2 regions of the Nonomuraea sp. 10N515B genome follow, and region 2 is predicted to be linked to the other one. Evidence: predicted binding sites of a transcription regulator. Region 2 holds the regulator's gene; the other holds the start of a gene.
The links. Region 2 encodes LexA, which represses DNA repair genes until DNA is damaged. Its sites were predicted from a motif close to TCGAACANNTGTTCGA; they were not measured.
Positions count from the first base shown of each region.

Region 1: the regulator LexA is predicted to act here: its motif matches at 11,531-11,546, upstream of recA (recombinase RecA).

Region 1 covers NZ_JBQQBQ010000001.1:392,908-407,370, reverse strand. The annotation lists gene ACTWQA_RS01815 (ABC transporter permease) at 1-732, opposite strand, end outside; gene ACTWQA_RS01810 (ABC transporter substrate-binding protein) at 732-2,345, opposite strand; gene ACTWQA_RS01805 (GntR family transcriptional regulator) at 2,423-3,106, opposite strand; gene ACTWQA_RS01800 (hypothetical protein) at 3,133-3,912, opposite strand; gene ACTWQA_RS01795 (TetR/AcrR family transcriptional regulator) at 3,975-4,553, opposite strand; gene ACTWQA_RS01790 (nuclear transport factor 2 family protein) at 4,643-5,128, shown strand; gene ACTWQA_RS01785 (Lhr family helicase) at 5,242-10,026, opposite strand; gene ACTWQA_RS01780 (VOC family protein) at 10,143-10,631, shown strand; gene ACTWQA_RS01775 (DUF3046 domain-containing protein) at 10,871-11,065, shown strand; gene ACTWQA_RS01770 (hypothetical protein) at 11,048-11,323, opposite strand; gene recA (recombinase RecA) at 11,662-12,753, shown strand; gene recX (recombination regulator RecX) at 13,413-13,952, shown strand.
Region 2 covers NZ_JBQQBQ010000006.1:152,803-167,265, reverse strand. The annotation lists gene leuS (leucine--tRNA ligase) at 1-1,277, shown strand, start outside; gene ACTWQA_RS11000 (TIGR03557 family F420-dependent LLM class oxidoreductase) at 1,287-2,252, opposite strand; gene ACTWQA_RS10995 (hypothetical protein) at 2,302-2,508, opposite strand; gene ACTWQA_RS10990 (S41 family peptidase) at 2,690-5,830, shown strand; gene ACTWQA_RS10985 (MalY/PatB family protein) at 6,048-7,058, opposite strand; gene ACTWQA_RS10980 (aminoglycoside adenylyltransferase domain-containing protein) at 7,223-8,068, shown strand; gene ACTWQA_RS10975 (glycoside hydrolase family 43 protein) at 8,158-9,510, shown strand; gene ACTWQA_RS10970 (family 43 glycosylhydrolase) at 9,507-10,946, shown strand; gene lexA (transcriptional repressor LexA) at 11,209-11,916, opposite strand; gene ACTWQA_RS10960 (LysM peptidoglycan-binding domain-containing protein) at 13,363-13,650, shown strand; gene nrdR (transcriptional regulator NrdR) at 14,152-14,463, shown strand, end outside.

The sequences.
Region 1 (14,463 bases), on a different contig from region 2:
GCCGAGCACGGTCACCACCGTCGTCAGGCTGTTGCGCAGCGCGTGCGCGCCCACGACCTTCACCTCGGACAGGCCCTTCGACCTGGCGGTCCTGACGTAGTCGGCCGACAGCGCGCCCAGCATGGCCGAGCGGGTCTGCCGCATCAGGATCGCCGCGAACCCGGTGCCGAGCACGAGGGCGGGCAGGATCATGCGCTGGAGGTTCGCGGCGGGGTCCTCGGTGAAGGGGGTATACCCGGAGGCGGGCAGCACCCGCCAGGTGACCGCGAACAACAGGATGCCGAGCAGGCCGAGCCAGAAGTGCGGCACCGACAGCCCGGCCAGGCCGAATCCGGTGGCCACGTAGTCGGCGAACCTGCCGCGCCGGACGGCGGCCACGATGCCGGCGCCCACGCCGACGACGATCGCGACCAGGATGGCCAGCGCCGACAACTCCAATGTCACGGGCAGCCGCTCGGCGATGATGTCGATCACCGGCAGCTGGTCCTGCGTCGAGCGGCCAAAGTTGCCGGTGAGGGTCTGGGCGACGTAGTCCACGTATTGGGCGGGCAGCGGCTTGTCCAGGCCGAACTCCTTGCGGATGGCCTCGACCACGGCGGGCGAGGCCTCCTCGCCCGCCATGACCGTGGCCGGGTCGCCCGGCAGCGCCCTGACCCCGAGGAAGATCAGGATGCTGGCCAGGAACAACACGATCACCGCCGACCCGCAGCGCCGCAGAATGAACCAGAGCATTACGCGGCGAACCCGGCGGTGACGAAACGCGGCAGGCCGTCCTTGAAGTATTGGACGCCCGCGACGGTCTTGCTCATGCCCAGGTAGTACTTGCTGTGGTACAGGTACAGGACACCTCTGATCTCGGCGGCCTTCTTCATGGCGGAGGCGTATAGCTCGGCGCGCTCGGCGGGGTCGGACTCGGCGGCGGCCTGCTTGATCGGGTCGTCGATGCCCGGGTCGGACATGCCGCTGTAGTTGTTGCTGCCGCCGGTGGTGACGAGGTTCGTCAGGTTGCCATCCGGGTCCACGCGGCCCGACCAACCGTTCAGCAGGACGTCGAACTTGCCGGACTTGCCCTGCTCGAGCGTGCTGACGAACTCGGCGGTCTGCACGCTCACGTTGAAGCCCGCCTCCTTGGTCATCTGCTGGATGACCTGCGCCAGCCGTACGTTGGTCGCGTCGTTGGGGCTGGTGAGCGTGACCGGGATCGGCGTCGGCACGCCGCTGGCCTGTACGAGCTGCTTGGCCTTGGCCAGATCGCGCTTGGGGCAGGTCAGATCCTGGGCCCGGAACTGGCTGTCCAGCGGCACGGGGAAGCAGTCGGGTTCGTGCAGGCCGTTGTAGACGGTCTTGTTGATCAGGTCGCGGTCCAGCGCCAGCTCGAAGGCCTCGCGCAGCTGCGGGCTCGTGGCCAGGGCCGTGTTCACCGTGCCGGGCTTCTCGGTGGAGCCGTCGGCGTTGCCGGTGTTGATCGTGATGCCGTAGTAGCCGAGGCCGCCGCCCGACACGACCGTGAGGTTCGGATCGGTCTGCACCCCCTTGACCGTGGTCGTGGCGAGCTGGTCGCCCACCTGCACGTCGCCGGACTTGAGGTTCGCGGCCCGGACGTTCGGGTCCACGATGATCTTGTATACGATCTTGTCGAGCTTGACCTTGGCCGCGTCGTAGTAGTCGGCGGCCTTTTCCAGCACGATCTGGCTGCCCGACGTGCGGCCGGCGAATTTGAACGGCCCCACGCACACCGGGCTCGCGCCGAAGTTGTCGCCCGCCGCGTCCAGGGCCTTCGGCGACATGATCATGCCGGCGCGGTCCGCGAGCTGGGCGGTCAGCGGCGTGAACGCCCGCGTCAGCGTGAGCGTCACCGTGGTGGGATCGACCACGGCGACCTTGGACACCGCGGCCAGGTCGGCCTGCCGTGCGGACTTCTCCCAGGTGCGATGCCGGTCCAGCGACTTCTTGACCGCCTCGGCGTCGAACGCCGTGCCGTCGTTGAACGTCACGCCCTCACGCAGCTTGATCGTCACCTCCTTGCCGTCGCCGGACACCTCGGGCGGGGCGGCGGCCAGCTGGGGGACCAGCGTGGCCTGCGCGTCGATGTCGTAGAGCTTCTCGCACATGTTCGCGAACACCTCGCGGCCCACCAGCGTGGTCGAGATGCTCGGGTCGAGCGCGTCGGGGTCGGCGTTGAGCGCCACGTTGAGCGTGCCGCCGGCCTTGACCGGCCGGTTGTCAGCCGTGGCGGCGGCGATGGAGGGAGGGGCGGCGGGCGTGCTGCTCGAGCCGGCTCCTCCGCCACAGGCTGTCAGGCCGAGGGGGAGGATGGCGAGTGCCGCGACGAGCCTGGGTCTCATATGGGCCTCCGTGGGACGGTTTAGGAGACTGTATACAAGACCTTACATTTCACTGGTGTTCAGATTACGGCTGGGTGTTAACTCGGTATTTCGGTCTTGCTCGATGCGCGGCCCGCTGCCGCCAAGAACGACCGCCGCGCCGCCGCCACATGCGCGACGGCTCTGGCCTGAGCCTCGTCCTCGTCACCCGCCGCGATGGCCTCGCACAGGCCCAGGTGCTCCGACCAGGAGTGCGGCCCGCGGGTGGAGGCCGTCTGGCTGAAGACCCACTGCGCCCGCTGAAGCATCGGCTTCATCACCAGGCTGAGGTAGGAATTGCCCGTCGCCTCGCCCACCGCCAGGTGGAAGGCGGTGTTGAGGTCGGCCACCTCCTCCAGCCGGCCCGCCTCCACGGCCTGTTTGGCCTGCTCGAGCATCCGGCGCAGCCGCTCGGCGGTGGCCGGGGTGCGCTTGCGTGCCGCCAGCCGCGCCGCCAGCCCTTCGATCGCCATGCGTACGTCGAACAGCTCCTCGGCCTCCGCGGCGGACAGGCGCGCCACCGTGGCGCCCAGGCGGGGGACGACCTCGACGAAACCCTCGGCGGCCAGCACCCGGATGGACTCCCGCACGGGGTTGCGCGACACGCCCAGCTGGGCGGCCAGCCGGTCCTCCACCAGCCGCGCGCCTTGGGGGAGCTCGCCGGAGAGTATGCGGCGCCGCAGCTCCCCGGTGACCTCGTCGCGCAAGCTCCGATGGGCCGCGCCCAACGTCACATCAGCCATCTCGGGACTCATCGTATACAGCGCCGTCACTTCGTCCGCTCGGGACGCCAGTCGTCCTCCGTCGCCTCTCTGCTGACCTCCCACATACGGTCGAACTCCGCCTTGAAGTGCTCGTACCAGAAGTGGTCGCGACGTGGGGTGAGCGTGAAGACCGGGTCCCTGCCCGCCGCGCTGTGCGTGCCGAGCTCGACGTGGATGACGCCGTCGTCCTCACCGGCATCCAGCAGCACCAGCCCGAACGCGGGCACGAACGGCAGGAACCGCACCTCGACTCCCTCCAGGTCGCGCAGCAGGTAGATCGTGGACGTGACCCGGTGCTCGAACACGTCGGATTGCTCGGGAATCGTGCTCCTCCTGGCCGCCTCCTCCGGGACCGCGCCCTTCGGATCGATCAGCAGGACCTGGACCGACGCCCCGCGGGCCAGGCCCTTACGCAGCTGCTCGACGTGCGCACGGATCGTGCGGCTCAGCGTCACCCCGGCGAAGCGGATGTCGGCGGCGCGGGCGACCCGCTCGTCGAGCCCCTGCCGCACGGTGGTCAGGAAGGCGTCGCCGGCCAGCTTCGCTTCCACCAGGCGGTTGAGGTCGGCGACCCGCGCTTCGAGGTCGGCGACCTGGTGGCGGGGGCCGAGCGCGTTCACCGCGACCAGGGCCAGCGTGGCCAGGATCGCGGCGCTCACGACCTGCGGGTTGACGACGCTGAAGACGCCGAGCACGCCGACGACCAGCGCGATGAGCGCCGTCAGGTAGATCTCGAGGTTCTTGCCGGTGCTGACGTCCGCGCGTAAGCGCTTCAGGGGACCCATGCACTCAGTTTCCCGCGTTGGCGTGGCGCACGATCCACAGACCGGTGCCGTGCATCCCGACGCTAGGAGAGCCGGTCGAAGACGGACTCCACTGCGGCCGGCAGCCGTGCCGGATCGTCGCCGGCGAGCGCTCTCCCCGCGTAGTAGGCCGCCAATGCCATCTCCGCCGCGATGGCGGCGATCTCCGGGCTCGCGCCCTGGCCGGCGAGCAGGTCGCGCAGGAGCTCGGCGTACCGGCGCTGTTTGGTGAGGCTGCGGGCGAGCAACTCGGGATGGCTGGCGACCAGGCGCTCGTGCCGGGTGTAGGCGGCGGGCTCGGCGGTGATCCGGCGCACGTAGGAGGCGACGATGCGGCGCGCCACCGCCAGCGCGGCAGGCAGTGCGTCCCCGATCGGCCGGTCCGCGGTGATCTCCGTAGCCTCCGCCAGCACCGCTTCGAGATCGCCCCCGTCGGCGAAGACGACCTCCTGCTTGTCTCCGAAGTAGCGGAAGAAGGTGGCCCGCCCGACCTCGGCGCGCTCGGCGATGTCGGCGACCGTGACCTTGTCGAAGCCGCGCTCCTCGAACAGCACGTAGGCCGCCTCGATGATCGCCTCACGGGACCGTTGCTGCTTGCGCTCCCTGAGCGAGCCCTGCTCCATACCTCCCAGTCTATTGAGCACGGCATGGCGATACTGCGGATCATAAGATACTAAGTCTCAATCGGAGCGTCATAAGAATTCGGCCCATCATGGTCACCGCCGCACTCGCACTCGCCCTCGCCGTGATCGGCACCGCAGCGCCCGCCCTCGCCCGGGACAACGGGGGCACCGAACGCCGGACCGCGGCGTTCATCTCGGCACTCGAGCGCGAGGACCTCGCAACCGTGTCGGCGCTGCTGGACCCCGATGCCACGCTGACGCTGCCGCTGTCCTTCTCCGGCCGCCGGGAGGACGCTTCCCGTTTCACGGGTAAGGAGCAGGTGCTCGGATACGTCAAGAACGCGTTCGCGCTCTTCGGTCGCATCGACCTCGTCAACGTCAAGACGAGCGTGTCCGCGGCGGGGACCACGTCGTTCGTCCAGGCGGACGGCGACTTCACGACCGCGGACGGGCGCCCGTACCGGAATGTGTACGTCTACGCCTTCGAGTGGCGGGCCGGGCGTATGGTCAAGGGCGCCGAATACGCCAACCCCGTGACCTTCTGGGCGACCTTCCCCACCACCCCAGGCTGCTGACCGCCGCTCACGCCGGCCGCCCGCTCACGCCGGCCGCCCGCTCACGCCGGGCCGCCGGCCACGTAGGTCTCTAGGCCTTCGTCGTGGCGGTGGCCCGGCTGGCATTGGGCAGGTCAGGCGCGCAGGCGCAGCCCTCGGGGCGTCGGGTGGAAGCCGGCCGCCTCCAGCGCCGCCGCCAGCGGCGACTCGATGATGGAGGCGCCGTCGGCCCGCTCGACTGTCAGCTTCCCGAGCGCCCCGTCACGCACGGCGAGGGCCAGCGCGTCCACGGCGGGCTGCAGCCGGTCGCCGTCGGTGAACGACAGCAGCGTCTTGCCGCCCCGTTCGACGTAGAGCACCAGGTGGCCGTCGACCAGCACGACCAGCGACCCGGCCTTCCGGCCAGGCTTGTGGCCGACGTCGCCGGGATGCTGCGGCCAGGGGAGCGCGGCGCCGTACGGGCTGGCCGGGTCGGCGGCGGCCAGCACCACGGCCCGCGACCCCCCGGCCGACCCGCCAAAGCCCCCACCGCTGGCACCCTGCCCGAACCCGTCGCCGCCCGTCGGGGCGATGCCGGGAGCCATCGCGCGCATCCGGTCCACCGCCCCGGGCTGGGCGAACTGGGCGCCCCCGAGACCCTCCACGAAGTAACCCCGGCGGCACCGGCCGCTCTCCTCGTACGCCCGCAAGACCTGATAAATGGGTGTGAAGCCCCCCGGCAGCCGTTCCGACGTCACCGCACCCCGGGTCACCACCCCGTGCCGTTCGAGCAGGACCTCGGCCTGCGCCTGGGCCCGCTGGGTCGCGTCGGCGGCCGGTGCGGGCAGCAGCCACCACCGCCCGGCCACGGTCGGCGGCCCGCTCCTGGTCGGCAGCACCGCCCGGCGCCGCCGCGTCGTGGCCGGCCGGTGCGCGGGACGTCCGGTGCCGAGCGTGGCCCGCAGCGGCGCCAGCGTGTCCCCGGACACCCGCCCCGACCACACCAGGTCCCACAGCGCGGACACCAGCGTCTGGTCGTCCAGCGACCCCAGCTGGTCGGAGATGCCGCGGAAGAACAGCGCACCGCCGCCCCCCAGCACCTCGAGCACCCGTTCGTGCACCGGCGTCGTCGTGATCTCGGCAGGCTCCGGCAGCAGCAGCGGCGCCGTGTCGGCGAAGTAGAGCGACACCCACCCGTCACCGCCCGGCAGCGTTCCCTGCCCGACCCACATGACCTCGCCCGACGAGGTCAGCTCGTCGAGCAGCGCCGGATGATAGCCCGGCACCCGCGACGGCAACACGAGCGTCTCCAGTGCGGACGCGGGCACAGCGGCTCCCTGAAGCTGCTCGATGGAGCGGACCAGCGAGTCCATGGCGCGCGCCGCCCCCGCTCCGCCCCGCGTCCCGAAGCCACCGGCCCCGCCCTGCCCAGCCGAGGCGCCCGGTCCTGCCCAGCCGGGGCCCGCGGATGCCGGACCGCCCGTGCCGGTGATGCCGTGCCAGACAGGCAGGAACAGGGCAAGCGTCTCGGGGGCGACCGGCTCGACCTCCTTCCGCAGCCGGGCCAGCGACCGGCGCCGCAACATCCGCAGCACCCCGGCGTCGCACCACTCCTCACCCCGCCCGCCAGGCCGGAACTCCCCGCTGACGACCCGCCCGGACGCGGCCAGCCGCCGCAGGGCGTCGGTCACCACGGCCACGCCGAGCCCGAAACGGGCCGCCGCCGTGCCGACGTGGAAGGGGCCGCGGGTGCGGGCGTGCCGCGCCACCAGGTCGGCCAGCGGATCGGCCACCGGCTCCAGGAACGCGTGCGGCACCCCCACGGGCAGCGGCACGCCCAGCGCGTCACGCATCCGCGCCGCGTCCTCGATCGCCGCCCACTGCTCCTCGCCCGCGATCCGCACCTTGATGGCTCGTCGCGCGCGTACGAGCTCCTCCAGCCAGGCCGGGTCGCCGCCGCGTACGCTCACGTCGGGCGCCAGCAGCGGTCCGTGCGAGCGCAGCAGGTCCGCGAGGTCCTCCACGTCGCGCAGCGGCCGGTCGAGCCTGGCCAGCTCCCGCTCGCTGTCGGAGATCACGTCGGGGTCGAGCAACTCGCGCAGGTCGGCCTGGCCGAGCAGCTCCGCCAGCAGCGTGGTGTCCAGCGCCAGGGCCTGCGCCCGGCGCTCGGCCAGCGGCGCGTCCCCCTCGTACATGAACGCGCCCACGTAGTGGAACAGCAGCGACGCGGCGAACGGCGAGGCCTGCGAGGTCTCCACCTCCACCAGCCGCACCTTGCGCACCGCGATGTCCCGCATGAGCCGCACCAGCCCCGGCACGTCGAAGACGTCCTGCAGGCACTCGCGCATCGTCTCCAGCACGATCGGGAACGACGCGTACTGTGAGGCCACACCCAGCAGGTGGGCCGCCCGCTGCCGCTGCTGCCACAGCGGGCTGCGCCGGCCGGGCACGCGGCGTGGCAGCAGCAGCGCCCGCCCCGCGCACTCCCTGAACCGGGAGGCGAACATGGCCGACCCGCCCAGCTCCTCGGTGACGATCTGCTCGATCTCCTCGGCGTCGAACGCGGCTACGTCGGTGGGCGGCTCGGCCAGCGTGTCCGGGATGCGCAGCACGATGCCGTCGTCGGAGTGCACGGCCTGCACATCGACCCCGTAACGCTCGCGCAGCCGCCGGTTGATCGCCAGCGCCCACGGGGCGTGCACCCGCGCGCCGTAGGGGGAGTGGATCACCACCCGCCAGTCACCGAGCTCGTCGTGGAAGCGCTCGACCAGCAACGTGCGGTCGTCGGGCACGTAGCCGGTGGCCTCCCGCTGCTCCCGCAGATAGGCCAGCAGGTTGCCCGCCGCGTATTCGTCCAGACCAGCCGCCCGCATCCGCTCCGTCGAATCGTCCTTGGCCTGCTCGCGCAGGAACTGCCCGATCGCCTGCCCCAGCTCGGCCGGCCGCCCCGGCGCGTCGCCGTGCCAGAACGGCAGCTTGCCCGGCTGACCGGGGGCGGGCGAGACGAGCACCCGGTCGGCGGTGATGTCCTCGATCCGCCACGACGTGGCGCCCAGCACGAACACGTCACCCACGCGCGACTCGTAGACCATCTCCTCGTCCAGCTCGCCCACTCTGGAGGCCCGCTCACCCACCAGGAACACGCCGAACAGGCCCCGGTCGGGGATCGTGCCGCCGTTCGTCACCGCCAGCCGCTGGGCGCCGGGCCGACCCTGGAGCGTGCCGGTGACCCGATCCCACACGACGCGCGGGCGCAGCTCGGCGAACTCCTCGCTCGGGTAGCGCCCGGCCAGCATGTCAAGCGTGGCCTCCAGTGCGGTGCGCGGCAGCGTGGCGTAGGGGGCGGCCCGCTTGACCACCGACTCCAGCTCGTCGACCGTCCACTCCTCCAGCGCGGTCATCGCCACGATCTGCTGGGCCAGCACGTCGAGCGGATTACGTGGATAGCGCAGCTCCTCGATCTGGCCGCTCTTCATCCGCTCGGCCACCACGGCGGTCTGCACGAGATCGCCGCGGTATTTCGGGAAGATCACGCCTTTGGAGACCGCGCCCACCTGGTGACCGGCCCGGCCGATGCGCTGCAGGCCGCTGGCCACGCTCGGTGGCGCCTCCACACACGCGACCAGGTCCACCGCGCCCATGTCGATGCCCAGCTCCAGGCTGGAGGTGGCGACCACGGCGGGCAGCCGGCCCGACTTGAGCGCCTCCTCGATCTGCGCCCGCTCCTCCTTGGAGACCGAGCCATGGTGCGCCCGCACGATCTCCGTCACCACGCCCTTGCTGCCTCCGGCCTGCGCCATCATCTCGGCGGGTGTGCGCTTGGGCGGCTCCCAGCGCGAACCGGCAGGCGCCCCTTGACCCGGGTCCCGGCCCGGACCTGCAGGTGCTCCCTGGCCCGGCTCCTGGCCTGGACCTGCAGGCGCTCTCTGGCCCGGCTCCCAGCCCGGACCTGCAGGCGCTCCCTCGTCCGGCGCAGTCTCCCAGATCGACAGGTCGACGGCATCGGCGCCGCCACGCTCCCGCTCGTAGGCCAGCTCGTTGAGCCTGGTGCACAGCCGCTCGGCCAGCCGTCGCGAGTTGGCGAACACGATCGTGGAGCTGTGCTCTCCGATCAGATCGAACAGCCGCTCTTCGACATGAGGCCAGATCGACCTGTTGGCGGGCTCGGGAGTCTCCAGGGCGAAGTCGTCGCCCTCCGCGCGCGGTCGGCCTTCCATTTCGGTCATGTCCTCGACCGGGACCACGACCTCGACCTCGATCCGCTTGTCCGCCGGCGGCTGCACCACCGTGGCCGGCCGGGTCCCGCCGAGGAACGCCGCCACCTCACTCACCGGCCGCACGGTCGCCGACAGCCCGATCCGCTGCGCGGGCCGCTCGAGCAGCGCGTCCAGCCGCTCCAGGCTGAGCGCGAGATGCGCGCCGCGCTTGGTGGCCGCGACCGCGTGCACCTCGTCCACGATCACCGTCTCGACCTCGCGCAGCGCCTCCCGCGCCTGGCTGGTGAGCAGCAGGAACAGCGACTCCGGCGTCGTGATCAGGATGTCGGACGGTTTCGCCGCGAACCTCCTGCGGTCCTCAGCGGGGGTGTCGCCGGAGCGGATCGCCACCGAGATCTCCGGCACGGGCAGCCCGAGCCGCCGCGCCGTCTGCTTGAGCCCGGCCAACGGCGCGCGCAGGTTGCGCTCCACGTCGACGGCCAGCGCCTTGAGCGGCGACACGTAGAGCACCCGCGTCCCCTTGCGCCCGGCCGGCCCTTTGAGCGGCTCTTTGGGCGGCGCTGCCGCAAGCCGGTCGAGCGACCACAGGAACGCCGCCAGCGTCTTGCCCGACCCGGTGGGCGCGACGACCAGGGTGTTGTCGCCACGCGAGATCGACTCCCACGCCCCCTCTTGGGCGGCCGTGGGCGCTTGGAAGGCTCCAGCGAACCATTGCCTGGTCATCTGGCTGAACTGGGCTAGCGAGCTCACCAGGACATACTGCCTCGCGCCACCGACAGAAATCGCATTGGCGCGGCAGCGTGCGATTGAGGCGGGGTTCTGGCGGACATACAGCGACCGTGACCATTGATTACGCGGCCATCGAAGCCCGCCGAGCGGAAATCAGGCAGCGCTATGTCTTACCGCGCCGACCATCGAGCAGCGCGCGCGGGCTGCACCACATCGCCCTGCTGTCGTCCAATGTGGAGCGCACCATCCAGTTCTACCAGGACCTCCTGGAGTTCCCGCTCACGGAGATCATCGAGAACCGCGACTACAAAGGCTCGAACCACTTCTTCTTCGACATCGGCAACGGCAACCTGCTCGCGTTCTTCGACTTCCCCGGGCTCGACCTGGGCCCCTACCAGGAGGTGCTCGGCGGGCTGCACCACATCGCGATCTCGGTCGATCCCGCCACGTGGGAGCGGTTGCGCGGGAAGCTGGAGATGGCCGGCGTGCCGCACCAGATAGAGAGCGGCGCCTCCATTTACTTCAAGGACCCCGATGGCGCCCGGCTGGAGCTGCTCGCCGACCATCTCGGTGAGATGTACGGCGCGCGGGTGTTGTGAGCTAACGCCGCGACGCCCTGCGCGTACGCGGCCTGCCCGCACGGGGCTCCTGTCTGATACCGGCATGCCTCTCTGATCGCTCGGCTTTCTCCTTCTGTACGGCGAGGCGCAGCGTGAGCAGTAATCGGCGGCGCCTGCTCCGGTTGGCCTTCGTCTTGGCGGACTTCGGGGGTGAAGACTTGGCGGTCTTTGGCATGCGGTTGTCTTACCCACCCTTCGCGCGATTCCATACTTGGTCCATGCGGTTGACGGAGTTCTGGAGACGGATGAAGGTTCATTTCGGTGAGACGTACGCCGAGTCGTGGGCCCGCGACTACGTGATCGCCCCGCTCGGCGGACGCACGGTCATGCAGGCGCTGAACGACGGGGAGAGCGCCAAGACCGTCTGGCGGGCCGTCTGCCAGGTGGAGGACGTCTCACCCAAGCTGCGCTGAGCCCAGGGTCTCCCGCAGCGCGCCGGCCGTACGCTCCAGATCGTCCGCGCGACCGTGGCCTCCGCTCGACCACAGAAACTGCCATCCTTGCGCCGTCGGCGTGGCGAAGATGATCGTCTGCCGACCCGTGTCGGGGTGCCACACCCACAACACCGGATCGTCACCGCCCACCAGGCGGCTCACCAGTCCCTGGTTGGGCAGCAACTCGGCGAGCGCCTCGAGATGAGCGCGCCGTTCCCCGGTGTAGCCGCTCGCCACGTCGCCGCCTCCAACCCTCGCCCCTGCACTGAGTCTCCCCAGCTCACCCCGCATGACAACACGCAGGCGCCAACCGTCGTGAATGTCATCGGGACGCCCCGGGGCACGGCCCGCCCGGAGCTGTTTCAGGTGGCCCCCGCGCCTCCTCGCCGCCCCGCGGACGGCCGGTTTGACGGCGGCCCGTGTTCCCGCGTGTTCCTGATGTGATCGAACAGCCGTTCGGCTACGATGGGACCACGCCGAGCCACGTCTTCCCCGGCAGTCGCAGAAAAATGTCGGTGGCAGGCCGTAGCTTTTCACTCGACTGATCGGACCACGACCCTCCAGGGGGAGTTCCCATGGCTATCAACGACCGCGAGAAGGCCCTCGAGACCGCGCTCGCTCAGATCGAGCGGCAGTTCGGCAAGGGCTCAGTGATGCGCCTGGGCGACGACGCCCGAGCTCCCATCGAGGTGATCCCCACAGGGTCGATCTCTCTTGACGTGGCACTCGGCATCGGCGGCCTGCCCCGCGGCCGCATCGTCGAGATCTACGGCCCCGAGTCCTCCGGTAAGACCACGGTCGCCCTGCACGCGGTGGCCAACGCCCAGCGGGCCGGCGGCATCGCGGCGTTCATCGACGCCGAGCACGCCCTCGACCCCGAATACGCCAAGAAGCTGGGAGTCGACACCGACGCCCTGCTGGTCTCCCAGCCCGACACGGGCGAGCAGGCGCTCGAGATCGCCGACATGCTGATCAGGTCCGGCGCCGTGGACATCATCGTCATCGACTCGGTGGCCGCGCTCGTGCCCAAGGCCGAGATCGAGGGCGAGATGGGCGACAGCCACGTCGGCCTCCAGGCCCGCCTCATGTCCCAGGCTCTGCGCAAGGTCGCCGGCGCCCTCAGCAGCACCGGCACCACCGCCATCTTCATCAACCAGCTCCGCGAGAAGATCGGCGTGATGTTCGGGTCGCCTGAGACCACAACGGGCGGAAAGGCTCTCAAGTTCTACGCTTCGGTGAGACTGGACATTCGTCGCATCGAGACGCTCAAGGACGGCACGGAGGCGGTCGGCAACCGCACCAGGGTCAAGGTCGTGAAGAACAAGATGGCGCCGCCTTTCCGCGTCGCCGACTTCGACATCCTCTACGGCGTGGGCATCTCCCGTGAGGGCGGCCTCATCGACATGGGCGTGGAGCACGGCTTCGTCCGCAAGTCCGGGGCGTGGTACACGTACGAGGGCGACCAGCTCGGTCAGGGCAAGGAAAACGCCCGCAACTTCCTGAAGAACCACCCTGACATGGCCAACGAGATCGAAAAGAAGATCAAGGACAAGCTGGGCGTGGGCCCCCGCCTCGACACCCCCGCCGAGTCCGCCGCCGCTCCGGCCCCGGCCGCGGCGCCTTCGGGTCGCGGCTCGAAGTCCACTCCCAAGCCGGGTGACGTCTGATCGTCCGCCCATGAGTGAAACGAACTGGCCACAGGCGCCCCGGCCCCGGGGTGCCTGGCCCGACCAGTCCCGCGCCTGGGGTGCTTGTGGGTAGCCCGCCGAACGACGCATGGTCGCGCGGACGAGATCTGGCTCGTTCGACGTCGGATGGCTGGCCGTCGATAGAAGAATGGCGCGAGCACCGCAACCGTCTCCAGCCCTCGGAGGCGTCACCTGATGGCTCTGATCCAGGACCCGACGAAGATCAGGCCACTACTACCGGATCCCCGCCCTCGGGGGCGAACGCGCCGTCCCGGGAGGACGCACAGGTCCCCGATGCCAGAGACGCTAGGAGCATGGCCGCAGGCGGCCCGCATACCCACGCCCCAGCTGGACAGGCGGGCCCGTCCAAAGCAGACGCTGGCGAGGAAGCGTCCCGCGATGAGGCGTCCCGCTGGGAAGAACCTGGAGGTGGGAAGCATGGGGACAGCGGGTGGCACTCCGAAGTGCTGGCTGGCAGCAGTTGGTTCGCACAGCAGCCGGCGGACGGCGGCACCCAACGAGCGCGTAAAGGCCGCGAATCCGACGCTCGCTTCGATGGCGGATCCGACGGTGTCTTCGGTGGCCGATCCAAGAGGCGAGGGCGGAGGAGCCGCTCCGGCGGACGGGATCGTGGCAGCATGCCTGAGGGACCCGACGCTGATAGCCCTGCCGGAGCCGGACCCAATGCCGACCCGGAGTCGGTGGCCCGGGCCATCTGTCTCCGTCTCCTCACGATGGCTCCCAAGACGCGGGCCCAGCTCGCCGAGGCCCTGCGCAAACGGGATGTCCCGGCGGAGGCGGGCGAAGCGGTGCTGAGCCGGTTCTCCGAGCTGGGCCTGATCAATGACGAGGCGTTCGCGGAGGCCTGGGTCGATTCCCGCCACCATGGCCGCGGCCTGGCCCGACGTGCGCTGGCGGCTGAGTTGCGGCACCGGGGTGTGGACAACGACACGGTGAAGGAAGCCGTGGAGCGCCTGGATCCCGACCAGGAGGCGGAGACGGCCCGTCGGCTGGTCGACCGTAAGCTCGCCGCCACCCGATCCCTGGACCCGCAGACGCGCACCCGCCGTCTCGCGGGCATGCTCGCCCGCAAGGGCTACTCCTCCGGCGTGGCCTACCGCGTCATCCGGGAAGCCCTGGAGGAGGAAGGCATCGATCTCGAAGCTGACTTCCCCTGACTTCTGGCGCTCCGCTCTCTCCCTCCCAGGGCAAAGATCGGGAGTTTGCGTTTCGTTCACCTTTTTCGGCTCTTTCGCAGGGATTGGGACCCCCGCTGCGGCTGTGTCGGAGCAGGTCACCCACCATCGCCGTGGTCCCCGGAATGCCTGGTCGTAGGGGGCTGACGGGCTCGGATGGGGGCAATACCGGCATTAATGGGGGAGATCGGGTCGAATGTGGAGCTGCAGGCCTGTAAGACACGCTTGATGATGCGTTTGCTTGCTCGTGACCAGTTCGACGCATAACCTCGACGGCAGTGAGGGAGTTACTCCGCGCAGCGCGGATTGCCATACCGGTGAACGACGGACGAACGAGCTTGGTTGATCGAGGCGGGCAAGGTGTCGGCTGTCCCAGTCGACGCCCGGTCAGCCTTGGCTTGACATCGATCCCGGCGCCGAACGGGCTCTGCGTGGCGCGCTTGTGACCCCTCCCATGTTTGGTCCGCGTTATGAGGTGTTGACGACGCGAGGA
Region 2 (14,463 bases):
GGCTGGAGAAGGCCGAGGCCATCCGCAAGATCATCGAGGTCCTGGAGGCCGAGGGCAAGGGCACGGGCGCGGTCAATTTCCGGCTGCGCGACTGGCTGCTGTCCCGGCAGCGTTACTGGGGCACGCCGATCCCGATCATTCACTGCCCCGACTGCGGCGAGGTCCCCGTCCCCGACGAGCAGCTGCCCGTCACGCTGCCCGACCTGCGCGGCGAGGCGCTGGCGCCCAAGGGCGTGTCCCCGCTGGCCAGTGCGGCCGACTGGGTCAACGTCGAGTGCCCCAAGTGCGGCGGACGCGCCCAGCGCGACACTGACACGATGGACACGTTCGTCGACTCGTCCTGGTATTTCCTGCGTTACTGCTCGCCGGGCTACACCGACGGCCCGTTCGACGTCGAGCAGGTGCGCAAGTGGGGCCCGATCGACCAATATGTCGGCGGCATCGAGCACGCGGTGCTGCACCTGCTCTACTCCCGGTTCTTCACCAAGGTCCTGCACGACATGGGCATGCTGGACTTCAGCGAGCCCTTCCAGCGCATGCTGAACCAGGGGCAGGTGATCAACGGCGGCAAGGCCATGTCGAAGTCCCTGGGCAACGGCGTGGACCTGGGCCAGCAGATCGACGACTTCGGCGTTGACGCCGTACGCCTGACCATGGTGTTCGCCGGGCCGCCCGAGGACGACATCGACTGGGCGGACGTCTCGCCGCTGGCCTCGCAGAAGTTCCTGGCCCGGGCCCTGCGCGTGATGTCGGAGGTGACCAGCGAGCCCGGCGTGGCGGTCGAGGGCGGCGACGTCGAGCTGCGCAAGGTCACCCACCGCACGATCGACGAGGTCACTCGGCAGATCGATTCCTACAAGTTCAACGTGGCAGTGGCGCGGATGATGGAGCTGACCTCGGCCGCGCGGCGGGCCATCGACGTGGGCCCCGGCCCCGCCGACCCCGCCGTCCGCGAGGCCGCGGAGACACTGGCGATCATGCTGTCACTGGTGGCTCCCTACACCGCCGAGGAGGGCTGGGAGCGGCTGGGCCGCACCGGCCCCGTCGCCTTCGGCGGGTGGCCGAGCGCCGACCCCGCGCTGCTGGTGCAGGAGTCGGTCACCTGCGTGGTGCAGGTGGCGGGCAAGGTGCGTGACCGGCTGGAGGTGTCGCCGGACATCACCGAGCAGGAGCTGCGGGAGCTGGCCCTGGCCTCAGAGAAGGTGTCCGCCTACCTGACGGGCATGCCCCGCAAGGTGATCGTCCGGGCGCCCAAGCTGGTCAACATCGTCCCCTAGCGCACGGCGTCAGAGGGCGCGCAAGGCCGGGAGCAGTTCCTTCTCCGCCCAGTCGAAGAAGGACTGCTGCTGGTCGTGGCCGATCTGGACCAGCGCCACGTGCGTGTAGCCCGCATCGGCGAACTTCTGGACCCCCTGGACGACCGCGTCCACGTCGTTGCCGCACGGCACGCTCTGGGCCACGTCCTCGGGGCGTACCGTGCCGGCCGCGGCGGCGAAGTTCACCGGCGCGGGCAGCTCGGCCATGACCTTCCAGCCGGCCGCGGCCCAGCGCCACAGCTGGTGGGCGCGCCGTTCTGCGGCCTCGGGGTCGGTGTCGTAGGCGAGCGCGAGCTGGCCGTAGACCGGCTTGCCCTGGCCGCCCGCGGCGTTGAACTGCCGGACGACGTCCGGCATCGGCTCGTTGACGACCAGCAGGTCGCCGTACTCGGCGGCGATCTCCGCCGACTGGCCCCCCGAGGCGGCGATGCCGATCGGCACCCGCTCGTCCGGCAGGTCGTAGAGCTTGGCCGAGTCCACGTCGAAGAATTCGCCTTGGTAGGTCACGTAGCCGCCGCCGAACAGCTCCTTGATGATCTGGATGGCCTCGGCGAACATCCGGTGCCTGGTGTCCACGGGCGGCCACCCTTCGCCGATGACGTGCTCGTTCAGGTTCTCGCCCGCGCCGAGGCCCAGCGTGAACCTGCCGTGGCTCAGCACGCCCATCGTCGCGGCCTTCTGCGCCACCACGGCCGGGTGGTATCGCATGATGGGGCAGGTCACGTACGTCATGAGCGGCAGCCGCTCGGTGACCTGGGCCGCCGCGCCGAGCACCGACCAGCAGTAGGGGGAATGCCCCATCTCCTCGAGCCAAGGGAAGTAGTGGTCGGAGATGACCGCGTAGTCGAAGCCGATCCGCTCGGCTGTCGCGGCGTAGTCGACGAGCTCGCGGGCCGGGGTCTGTTCGGACATCAAGGTGTAGCCGATTTGCACCATGCGTCCGGACTACCCGTGTTTGTCCGTATTAGCGGCGCCGGGCCGGAGATCATCGATGGCCGAGCTCCTCGAGCACCAGCCCCAGGCCGATGCCCAGAAGCCCTCCCGCGAACCCGGTCAACGCCGCCCCGGCCGGCAGCGACGGTACGAATGGCACGAGCAGGACCGTGCCGAGGACGATCTCGGCCCGCGACAGCAGCCGGGCGAAGGTCACCGGCTCCAGGCGGCCGAGGAACGGGTACGTGCCCGCGGCCATCCCGTGCAGGCCGGCGGGCCCTGATCGTCCACGCTCGTCTTGTCGAGTCCGGAGCTCAGGATGATGGCGGCGGCGGCAGGCGGGGCGGCACACCCTGGACTTGACCGTTCCCTGGGCCTGGTGGGTCCGCCAGGAGGGGAATTCATGGGCTGGGCTTGGTGTCGGGCATTAATCTTCAGCTGTGACGAACGGCGCATACCTGAGATATCCACATCTGCACGGTGACCTGGTCACCTTCGTAGCTGACGACGACGTTTGGCTGGCTCCCCTCGCGGGGGGAAGGGCCTGGCGCTTCACCGCCGATCGGGTGCCGGTGTCAGATCCGCGGTTCTCGGCCGACGGCAGCCACATCGCGTGGACCGGCGGCAGGGAGGGTGCCCCGGAGGTGTTCGCGGCCGAGATCGACGGACCCGAGGGGGAGCGGCTGACCCACTGGGGCAGCGACACGACCCGGGTGCGCGGCTGGACCGAGGACGGAGCCGTGCTGGCGATCAGCTCGACGGGGCAGAGCCATCGCGTCAGGAACTGGGCCTACGCGGTGCCGCTCGACGGGGGACCGGGGACGCGGCTGCCGTACGGATGGGCCAGCGACGTCGCCGTCAGCGACGGGCGGGTCGCCACCGTGTCGGCGATGTGGCGCGAGCCGTCGCAGTGGAAGCGATACCGGGGCGGGACCGCGGGCAAGATCTGGGTGGACGCCGACGGGAGCGGGGAGTTCGCCCGGTTGTTCGCCGACAGCACGGCGCAATACTGGTCCGTCAGCTGGGTGGGGGACAGGATCGTCTTCCTGGCCGACCTCGACGGGACCGGGAACCTCTACTCCGCCCTGCCGGACGGCTCCGACCTGCGCAAGCACAGCTCCCACGAGGAGTTCTACGCCCGCCACGCCACCGCCGACGGACAGCGGGTGATCTACAGCCACGCCGGGGACCTGTGGTTGCTGGAGAGCCTGGACGCGGAGCCCCACCGGCTGGATGTCCGGCTCGGTGGGCCGCGGCCGGGGCGGGCCAGGCGGCCGGCGCCCACGCGGGCCGGCTCCTATGCGCCCGACGCCACCGGGCGGGCCAGCGTGGTCGAGATCCGCGGCACCGCGCACTGGGTGCCCCACCGTGACGGCCCGGCGGGTGCGCTGCGTGTCCAGCCGGGCGTTCGCGTACGGCTGCCACGCGTTCTCGACGGCGACGGGCGCGCCATCTGGGTGTCGGACGTCAGTGGCGAGGACGGGCTGGAGATCGGCACGCCCGGCGGCGAGATCCGCATGCTGGCCACCGGGCAGCTCGGCCGGGTGCTGGAGCTGGAGGCCGCGCCCGACGGCAAACACGCGGCCGTCGCCACGCACGACGGGCGGCTGCTGGTCGTCGACCTCGAGTCCGGCGATCTCCGGGAGCTCGACCGCACCACGCAGGGAGACCTCAGCGGACTGACGTTCTCGCCCGACTCACGCTGGCTGGCCTGGGAGCATCCGCACCAGCGCCCGCTGTCGCAGATCAAGATGGGCCGGGTGGACGGCACGTCGGTGATCGACGTGACGCCGGTGCGGTTCGACGACTACGACCCGGTCTTCACCAAGGACGGCAAGTATCTGGCGTTCCTGTCGGCGCGGACGTTCGACCCCGTGTACGACTCCCACGTCTTCGACATGTCCTTCCTCTACGGGTGCCGGCCGTACATCGTGCCGCTGCAGGCCGGCACGCCGTCGCCGTTCGACCCGTCGTTGCAGGGGCGGGGCTTCAACGGCGAGGACGACAAGCCGAACAAGGACGACAAGCAGGACGACGCGCCGCCGCGGACCGAGGTGGACCCTGACGGGCTCGGCTCGCGCGTGGTGCCCGTGCCGGTGCCCGCCGGACGCTACGGCAACCTGCGTACCGCCAAGGACGCCCTGCTCTGGCTGCGATACCCGCTCACCGGGCAGCACGGGGACGAGCCGTCGCAGGAGATGGTGCTGGAGCGATACGACCTGAAGAAGCGGGCCAAGAGCGAGCTGGGCAAGGAAGTGCGCTCGTTCCAGGTCAGCGGCGACGGCACCAGGCTCGTCACCAACGGCAAGAACGGCCTGCAGACCCGCGCCGCCACCGAGGGCGACGAGGTCGTCACCATCGACCTGGACCGGATCACCATCCAGATCGACCCGGTCGCCGAGTGGCGGCAGGGCTTCCACGAGGCCGGTCGGCTCATGCGCGACCACTTCTGGCGTGCGGACATGGGCGGCGTCGACTGGCAGGGCGTGCTCGACCGGTACGCGCCGTTCGTCGAGCGCATCGGCGCCCACTCGGAGCTGATCGACCTGCTCTGGGAGGCGCAGGGCGAACTGGGCACCTCCCACGCCTACGCCGCCGCCCCCAACGGCGGCTCCGACCCGCGCCGCCGCCAGGGGCTGCTCGGCGCCGACCTGACCAGGGACGCCGACGGCGTGTGGCGGGTCGAGCGCATCCTGCCCGGCGAGTCCTCCGACCACGCCGCCCGCTCGCCCCTGCTCGCCCCCGGCGTCGCCGTCCGTCCGGGCGACGCGATCATCGCGGTGGGCGGGCGTCCGGTCGATCCCGTACGCGGGCCGCTCGCCCTCCTGGCCGGCACCGCGAACCAGCCCATCGAGCTCACCGTCCGGCCCGCCTCCGGCGGCGACCCGCGCCGCGTCGTGGTCAGCCCGATCGCGGACGAGACGCCGCTGCGTTACCACGACTGGGTGGAGGGCCGGCGGACGCTGGTGCGGGAGGCGTCGGACGGGCGGCTCGGGTATCTGCACGTGCCGGACATGGTGGGAACAGGGTGGGCGCAGTTCCATCGCGACCTGCGTACCGAGATGGCCTTCGACGGGCTGATCGTGGACGTGCGGCACAACGGCGGCGGGCACCTGTCGGAACTGATCCTGGAGAAGCTGTCCCGCAAGGTCACCGGGTGGGCGCGGGCGCGCGGGTACGAACCCCGGCGGTATCCGATGGACTCCCCGCGGGGACCGATCGTGACGATCACGGACGAGTTCGCGGGCTCGGACGGGGACATCGTGAGCGCTGGGATCAAGAACCGCGGCATCGGGCCGCTGGTGGGGACGCGGACGTGGGGTGGGGTGATCGGGATCGACTCCCGGTACAACCTGGTCGACGGGACCCGGGTCACCCAGCCCCGGTACTCGTTCTGGCTCGACGGGCCTGGATGGGGTGTGGAGAACTATGGGGTTGATCCGGACATCGAGGTGGTGATCACGCCGCAGGATCGGGCGGCGGGGCGGGATCCGCAGCTGGACAAGGCGATCGAGCTCGCGCTTGCCGCCCTGGCGGAGAACCCGCCCGCCACCCCGCCCGACCTGCCACCCCTGCCCTGACGCCCCGCGCGGGGCTGCGCCTGACGGTCTGCGGCGCCGCACGTGGGACGGCGCCGCACGTGGGACGGCGCTCACGTGGGACGGCGCTCACGTGCGACCGCACCCACGTGCCACGGCGCCCCGCGGCCCCAAGCCTGGCTCGGCGTCAGGCCGGGAGTCGCCTGTCTGGGAGCGGTGCCGCCGGGTGGGGGCGCCATGGGGCGTGGCCGGGCCGGGGTCAGCGGAGGCTGGACAGGCGGTCGAGGATCTCGGCGAGGACGGGCTCGCTGGTGGCGAAGTTCAGGCGGACGTACTCCGCCCCACCGGGCCCGAAGCCCTCCCCGTCCGTCAGTAGCACCTTGGCCTCCCGTTCGATGACCTCCGCCATCCCCGTCCGCCCCACATGCAGCCACGCCAGATACGTCGCCTGAGGAAGCCGATAGCCGAAGGTGCTGGGCAGGCGGGCGGCGATCGTGTGCCGGTGACGATCCAGCAGGAGGCGAACCCCGTCCAACCAGGCGTCCCCATGCCGCCACGCCGCCACCGTCGCCTCGACCCCGAACAGGTTGGCGGAGCCGTACAGGAAGGGCGGCTGCGCCTCCAGGGCCTTGCGGACCCCCTGGTGCCCGAGGTGGGCGACCGAGACGCGGATGCCGCCCAGGTTGAACGCCTTCGTCGCGGACGTGAGGGTGACGGTGCGTTCGGGGAGGATCGTGGCGAACGGGATGTGCCGGTGCGGCTCGAAGGTCAGGTCGGCGTGGATCTCGTCCGCGATCACGAGCAGATCGTGGCGTTCGGCCTGCTCGGCCAGGTGGGTCAGCTCCTCGCGAGTGAACACCCGGCCGGTCGGATTGTGCGGGTTGACCAAGAGCAGCACCCGGCAGCCCGACAGGTCGGGCACCTCGAAGCGCCACGAATCGCCGTCGGGCTCGGCCTGGATGGCGTGCAAGGGGCGCTCCATGACCTGCAGCGTCGTGAGGAACGGATGGTAGGCGGGAGTGTGCACGGCCACCCCGTCGCCGGGCTTGGTCCAGACATGGAGCAGGACCTGGAGTGCCTGGTTGAGGTCGTTGAACGAACGTACCTGCGAGGGGTCGGGCGACCAGCCGTACCGGCCCGCCATGCGCTCGGCGAACGCCTCCGCCAGCGGCCCCGCGTTGGGCTTGTCCAGCCAGGCCGGATAGCCGAGGTCGGCGCCGGCCCGCCGGCGCAGCGCCTCGATGACCTCGGGCGCGGTGGGCAGGTCCATGTCGGCTATCCAGGCGGGAATGATCCCTGGACCCGCCTTTGCCCATTTAAATCCATCATTTCGTGCCTTGAGGTCTTCTAGGCAGTATGCGGTATTCACCTGGACATTCTAGGATTTTAGATTGTGATGAGGCGGCGGCGTCGATTGTGGCAGGCTGAGCGGTGATGACGCCCCACCCGAAGATCGACGCGATTGTCGAGACATACCTGTCAGTGGCCGACGCGGCGGCTCCCGGGCTCATCGAAGGGCTCTACCTCGAGGGGTCAGCGGCGCTGGATGACTACCGGCCGGCCACGAGCGACGTGGACTTCGTCGCGGTCACGGCCGCCGGGCCGCCGATCGAGACCCTGGAGCGCATCCACACCAGCCTCGGCGCCCACCCGTTCGAAGGCGTCTACGTGACCTGGGACGACCTCCGTCGCAACCCCTTGGACCTCGGGGCGCGCCCGCAGGCCCACGCCGGCAAGCTCAACCCCCAGGGCGGCCTCAACCCGGTCACCTGGCATACGCTGGCCCGCCACGGGGTGACCTGCCGCGGTCCCAAGGCGGGGGACCTCGACATCTGGACCGATCCCGCCGTCCTCGCCGCCTGGACCGACGCCAACCTCGACCGCTACTGGCGGCGCCTGGTGACCCGGGCTTCCCACCTGTTCTCGCCGTGGGGGCTGGCCTCGCTGGGCCCGTACGCCACCGTGTGGATCGTCACGGGCGTCTCCCGGCTGCACTACACGCTCGCGACGGGCGAGCTCACGTCCAAGACGGGCGCGGCGCGGCACGCGCGGAAAACGTTCCCCGAGCGCTGGCACCGCGTGATCGACGAGGCGCTGCGGCTGCGGGCGGACGACACCGCGGAGCCCTCGCTCGGGTGCCTGGTCTCGGGGCTGGGCGAGCACTTCGGCACACCCCGGCGCTCGCTGTACGGCTCCCCGTTCGAACGGCGGCATGACGTGCTCGACTTCGCCGACCAGGCGATCAAGGCCGCGCACGACCTGTACACCGCTGGGGATTGACGGCGGATCGCCCCTGGGGTACGAATGCGATCACCGCGCCCTCGTCGGCGTGGTGAAATGTTAGCGCTAACATCACAGAGGGGCCGCGGATGCGTACACGTGGAGTCACTCGAAAGGCGTTAACCGGCGTCGTCGCGCTGCTCGCCGCCATCGCGGCCGTCGTGTTCGCACCCGGGGCGGCCCACGCCGCCGGGCCGGCGCCGCATTACCTGATGACCGCGTTCACCAACAGCAGCGAGTCCAACATGTACGTCTACGACTCGGTGAACGCCACCACCTTCACCCTCGTCCGCGCCAATGCGTACACCCCGCCGTCCGGCCTGATCCGCGACCCGAGCGTGCTGCGGCACACCGACGGCTACTATTACCTCGTCTACACCACCAACTGGACCGGCGACACCATCGGCTTCGCCCGCAGCGCCGACTCCGTGACCTGGACCTTTCTCCGCAACGTCACCGTCGGCCTGAACGGCGCCACCGGCAGCACCTGGGCGCCGGAGTGGTTCAGGGACTCCGACGGCAGCGTCCACGTGATCTACTCGGCGTCCACGACGGGCACGGCAGGGCAATTCCGGCCCTACCGGATCACTGCCGCGAACAGCGCCTTGTCGTCGTGGAGCGCCCCGACACCCCTGGGCATTCCGGCGAACTACATCGACAGCTTCGTCGTCAAGGTGGGCTCCACGTACCACAACTTCCTCAAGAACGAGACGACCAAGTACATCGAGCACGCCACCGCCACCTCGCTCAACGGCCCCTGGCAGTTCACCGGCACGGGGAACTGGGCCGGTTGGGGCTCGGGCCTGGAGGGCCCGGCGCTGACGCGGCTGCCGGACGGCCGGTGGCGGATCTACTTCGACAACTACACCGGAGGCCGCTACTACTACGCCGACAGCTCGAACCTGACCTCGTTCGGCGCCAGGGTCGAGCTGGCCGGCCTGTCCGGCACCGCCAGGCACTTCACCGTGCTGCGTGAGGACGTCGGCGACACGACCGCGGTGCCCACCGGCAACCGCTCGCTGCGCTCGGCCAACTTCCCCGACCGGTACGTACGCCACCGCGACTACCTGGCCTACGTGGACCCGCTCAACTCCGCCAGTCCGCTCGCCGACCGCAGGGACGCCACGTTCGCCGTCGTCGCCGGGCTGGCGCACGCCGGCTGCTACTCCTTCCAGGCCGTCAACCAGCCCGGCTACTACCTGCGGCATTACAACATGCGGCTGACCCTGCAACGGGACGACGGGTCGGCGATCTTCAAGGGCGACGCCACGTACTGCGGGCGGGCCGGACTGGCGGGCGGGGGCACGATCTCGTTCGAGTCCTACAACCTGCCCGGCCGCTATCTGCGGCACTACAACTACGAGATGCGGCTGGACCTGTGGGCGTCCGGCTCGGTGTTCGCCGGCGACGCCTCCTTCACCGTCACCTCGCCGCTGTCATGAACGCCACCCTCCGCAGGGTCGCCGCCCTCGTCCTGGCTACGCTCCTCGCCGTGATCGCCAACGTGACGCCCGCGGGCGCCTCGCCCGCCGTCCAGTACAGCAACCCACTGGCCGCCCAGCGCGCCGACCCGCACATCTTCCGCCACACCGACGGCTACTACTACTTCACCGCCACCGTCCCCGAGTACGACCGCATCGTGCTGCGCCGGGCCACCACCATCCAGGGTCTGGCGAGCGCGCCGGAGACGGTCATCTGGCGCAAGCACACTACCGGCGAGATGGGCGCGCACATCTGGGCGCCGGAGATCCACTTCATCAACGGCAAGTGGTATGTGTACTTCGCGGCGGGCCGGGCCGACGACGTGTGGCGGATCCGGATGTACGTCCTGGAGAGCTCCAGCGCCAACCCGCTGACCGGCGCCTGGACCGAGCGGGGACGGATCACCACCCCCTGGGACACCTTCTCCCTGGACGCCACCACCTTCGTCGCGAACGGCGTGCGCTACCTGCTCTGGGCCCAGCAGGAGCCGGGCATCGCGACCAACTCCAACCTCTACATCGCCCGCATGGGCACCAACCCCTGGACGATCAGCGGTCCCACGACCCGGCTGACCGTGCCCACGCTGGCCTGGGAGACCCGGGGCTACAAGGTGGCCGAGGGGCCCTCGGTGCTGCAGCGCAACGGGCGGCTCTTCCTCACCTACTCCGCCAGCGCCACGGACGCCAACTACTGCCTCGGCCTGCTGACGGCCTCGGCGTCAGCGGACCCGCTCCAGGCGTCCGCCTGGACGAAGAGCTCCAATCCGGTCTTCGCCTCCAGCGCCGCGACCAGCCAGTACGGTCCCGGCCACAACTCCTTCACCACGTCGGAAGACGGGCAGAGCGACATCCTCGTCTACCATGATCGCAACTATCGCGATATTTCAGGCGATCCCCTGAACGATCCCAACCGGCGGACCCGCGTACAGAAGGTGTACTGGCGGGCGGACGGCACTCCGGACTTCGGCATCCCGGTGCCGGATGGGGCGACGCCGGTGCGGCTCATGTCGTACGACACGCCGGGATCGGCGATCAGGCACTACGACTACAGGGCCCGCCTGGAGGCGAACGTCACGCCACTGGCGGACTCCCAGTTCAGGATCGTCACGGGGCTGTCCGGGACGGGGACGGTGTCGCTGGAGTCGACCAATTTTCCCGGGTATTACCTGCGGCATCGCAACCATGAGGCGTGGGTGGAGCGGCGCGACGGCACGAGCCTGTTCAACGCCGACGCCAGTTTCCACCGGCGGGGCGGGCTCGAGGGCTCGGGCACGGTCTCGTTCGAGTCGGTGAACTTCCCCGGGTATTTCGTGCGACATCGGGGCGGACAGGTGTGGCTCGAGCGGAACGACGGGACCAGCGCCTTCCGGGACAGCGCCAGCTTCATCCTGGAGTGACGCCCGCCTTTGGGGCTGTGGGGCTGACGTCGGGGGCCCGTGCGCGCACGTGGCCTCCGACGCGCCGCCGGGCGCGACGGCTCGTGTGCCGGGTGATGGTTCGCGTGCCACACGACGGTTCGTGTGCTGCGCTCCGAGTCGCGCGCGCCGCGAAGCGAGCCGGCGAGGTCGGCGGTGCGGTGCCGTGCCCCGTCAGTGCATGTTGTGGCGCGCGCCGGAACGCGGCGCGGCGAGGTGACGCGCGCCCAAGCCGCCGACCTGGTCAGAGCCGGCGCAGAACCGCTACGACCTTGCCCAGGACGGTGGCCTCGTCACCGGGGATGGGCTCGTAATTGGTGTTGTGCGGGACGAGCCAGACATGGCCGTCCTTGCGCTTGAAGGTCTTGACGGTGGCCTCTCCTTCGATCATGGCGGCCACGATGTCGCCGCTCTCCGCCACCGGCTGCTGGCGGACGACCACCCAGTCGCCGTCGGCGATGGCGGCCTCGATCATGGAGTCACCGGCGACCTGAAGGAGGAACAGCGTGCCTTCGCCGACGAGCTGCTTGGGCAGCGCGAAGACGTCCTCGACGCTCTCCTCGGCCAGGATCGGACCACCGGCGGCGATGCGGCCGACGAGCGGGACGTAGGCGGCCGTGGGACGGCTGATCGTCGCCTCGTCATCCGCAGCGTCCGGGTCCACCCACAACACCGGCTCGCCCGGCAGGCGCACCTCAAGGGCGCGCGGCCGGTGCGGGTCGCGTCTGAGGTAACCCTTGCGCTGCAGCGCCGTCAGCTGATGGGACACGCTGGACGTGCTCGTCAGCTGCACCGCTTCGCCGATTTCCCGCATGGAGGGCGGATAGCCGCGCTGTTGCACCGAGTCGCGAATCACTTCGAGGATCTTGCGCTGCCTGGGCGTCAGGCCCAGAGAGTCACGTCTGCGCACCGCGAGGTCGCTGACCCCGTTTGCGTCATCCCGCTCGGTCATGCCCTGCCTCCTCGCCCGGCCGCCCGCCTCACCGGCGGACCTGCCGTTCTGTGGTCTCGATGTCGCACACAGCGACGTTATCGCTGTTGAAGATCATCTTCAAACAATTGTTCGAGTCTTCCTCGAAATTGTCGCCAGTGTGGTGTACAACATCGTACGGGAGTTCGATCGACACCGTGTTCGATTTGCTGATCTTTATTCGGCCTTTTCCTCAGGCCACACGGCAGGAGGTCATCCATGCGAACGACCACAAACACGAACACGACCAGCGAAGACGCCAAGCGGCTCACCCTCATTGCCGATGCTACGCAGAGTAAGGACCGACGGGGAGACAATACGCGGACCGAGATCGCTTCCCGTGGAAATTCCGGTAAGAGGTTGGGGCTCCGTTCGAGTGATGGGGCGAGGCGCGGAGGGCCCTCGCCGGACGCGGCGGCGTCCCGGGGTCGGGGGAGGCCTCGCCTGCGCCTCGTCCCACCGCCGCATCCAGGGACGAATGCGGACGACACCCCCGCATCGAGCGGCCAGGGTCGCCGAGAGCACGGAGCCGGTACGGGTCGGGGAGGGCCTGGAACCGGCGGGAGCCCCGGCGCTGCCGCGGGGCGCGGCAGGCTCGGGGCGAATGCGGGGCCCGGCGGTGGCACACCCCGCGGAAGACAGGCGACTGGCACGAGGTCGGGCGGCGCTGCTGGCGGCGGCGCTGGGACTGGTGCGAGGCGGGGCAGCAGTGCGGGCGGCGGCGAGGCTGGTGCGAGGCTGGGCGACGCCGCGGGCGCTGGGGCTGGTGCGAGCCTGGGCGAGGCCGCGGGTAGCGGCGGGGCTGGTGCGAGCCTGGGCGGCGATGGGACCGGTGCGAGACTGGGCGGCATCGCGGAAAGTGGCGGCGCTGGGACCATTGCGAGGCAGGGCGGCAGTGCGGGCAGCGGCGGCGCTGGCACAGTTGCGAGGCAGGGCGGTGCCGCGCGGAGCGGCGGTGTTGGGGCTGGTACGAGGTCGGGCAGCGTTGGGACTGATGCGCGGCTGAGTGGCGCTGGGACTGGCGCGAGGCTAGGCGGCATTGTGGGAGGCGGGGACGCTGGAGCTGGTGCGAGGCGGGGCGGCAGCGCGGGCGGCAGCGGCGCTGGAGCTGGTGCAAGGCTGGGCGGCGCCGCGAGCAGCGGCGGGGCCGGGACTCGTGCTGGGATCGGTCGTGGTGTGGAGCGCGGCGGGCCCGGGATGGGCAAGAGGCGTGGCGGGTCGGTCGCGGGCAGGATGCGGGCCAAGCCGGCGGCGGGAGTCGGGCCGGGAACGCCTGGGTCGCGTCGCCGGCGGGGAGGCGGCGGCGGCGCGAAGAGCGCTGATCGCCGGTGGAAGCGCAGGGCCGGTGCGCGACATGATCGTCGCGCGGCGTCGCGGCTTGAGCGTCGCGCCGCGCCGCCGGTGCGGCTGACGCGCCGAGGACGGGCCGTGCTGGTGGTGGCGGTGGCGTTACTGTCCCTGGGCGGGTTCTGGCTCGGCACACGTGCCGTCAGCCATGCGGCGGTGAAGGTCGTCGTTCCCAGCACTGCCGGGCTGCCGTGGGTGGAGGTCCGCCAGGGGGACACGCTCTGGGCCATCGCCGACGTGCTCTCCGGAGGCGAAGATCCCGGAGCCGTGGTCGCGGAGATCAAGCGCCTGAACGGGCTCCCCGACTCGATCATCCATCCCGGCACGCGCCTCTATGTCCCGAGGGACATCGCCGGGGTGGTGCGCTGATCGGCGCGGATCCTGACGACGTCGTGCGGGTGGCAACGTCGTGCGGGTGGCAACGTCGTGCGGGTGGCAACGTCGAGGGTGTCGTCTCGTGAGGTGACAACGCCCAAGGCGGGCGGCGTGAAGGCGCTGCGGCGCGGTGCCTGCGGGATGGACCGAACAGGAAGCGGCCTGCGGTAACGTTGTGAGGTTTGTTCACGCCCGTGACCGTTAGCAATACATGTGACACGGCCGCGCCTCCATCCTGCCATCCGGGAAGGCCGACACGCCCGAGGCTCCAGATGACCGTGGGCTGATCAGCGACTTCAGCCGGATGGGCCCGCCCAACTTGCGTTCATGGTCGCGCGCTTCTACGGTTGGACCACAACATCTAGTAGTTACACCGATGTAGTTCACCACACCTTGTGTTTCCGTGACCGCTCCATGGCCAGCCGTGGAGCGTGCGTGAGCGTCCCGTCACAACCCATTTGCGTGTGTGGTGGCCGCAGGTCGAGGAGGCGAAGCGTGCACTGTCCGTTCTGTCGCCACCCTGACACCAGGGTCATCGACAGCCGCTCGACGGACGACGGCGCGGCCATCAGGCGCCGGCGCACCTGCCCGGAGTGCGGGCGCCGGTTCACCACGCAGGAGACCGTGCTGCTCATGGTGAGCAAGCGCAGCGGAGTGACGGAGCCGTTCTCGCGGGACAAGGTCGTCGCGGGCGTACGGCGGGCCTGCCAGGGAAGACCGGTCAGCGAGGACTCACTGGCGCAGCTCGGACAGCGGGTGGAAGAGGCCATCAGGGCCAAGGGTGCGGCCGAGATCCCCTCCAACGAG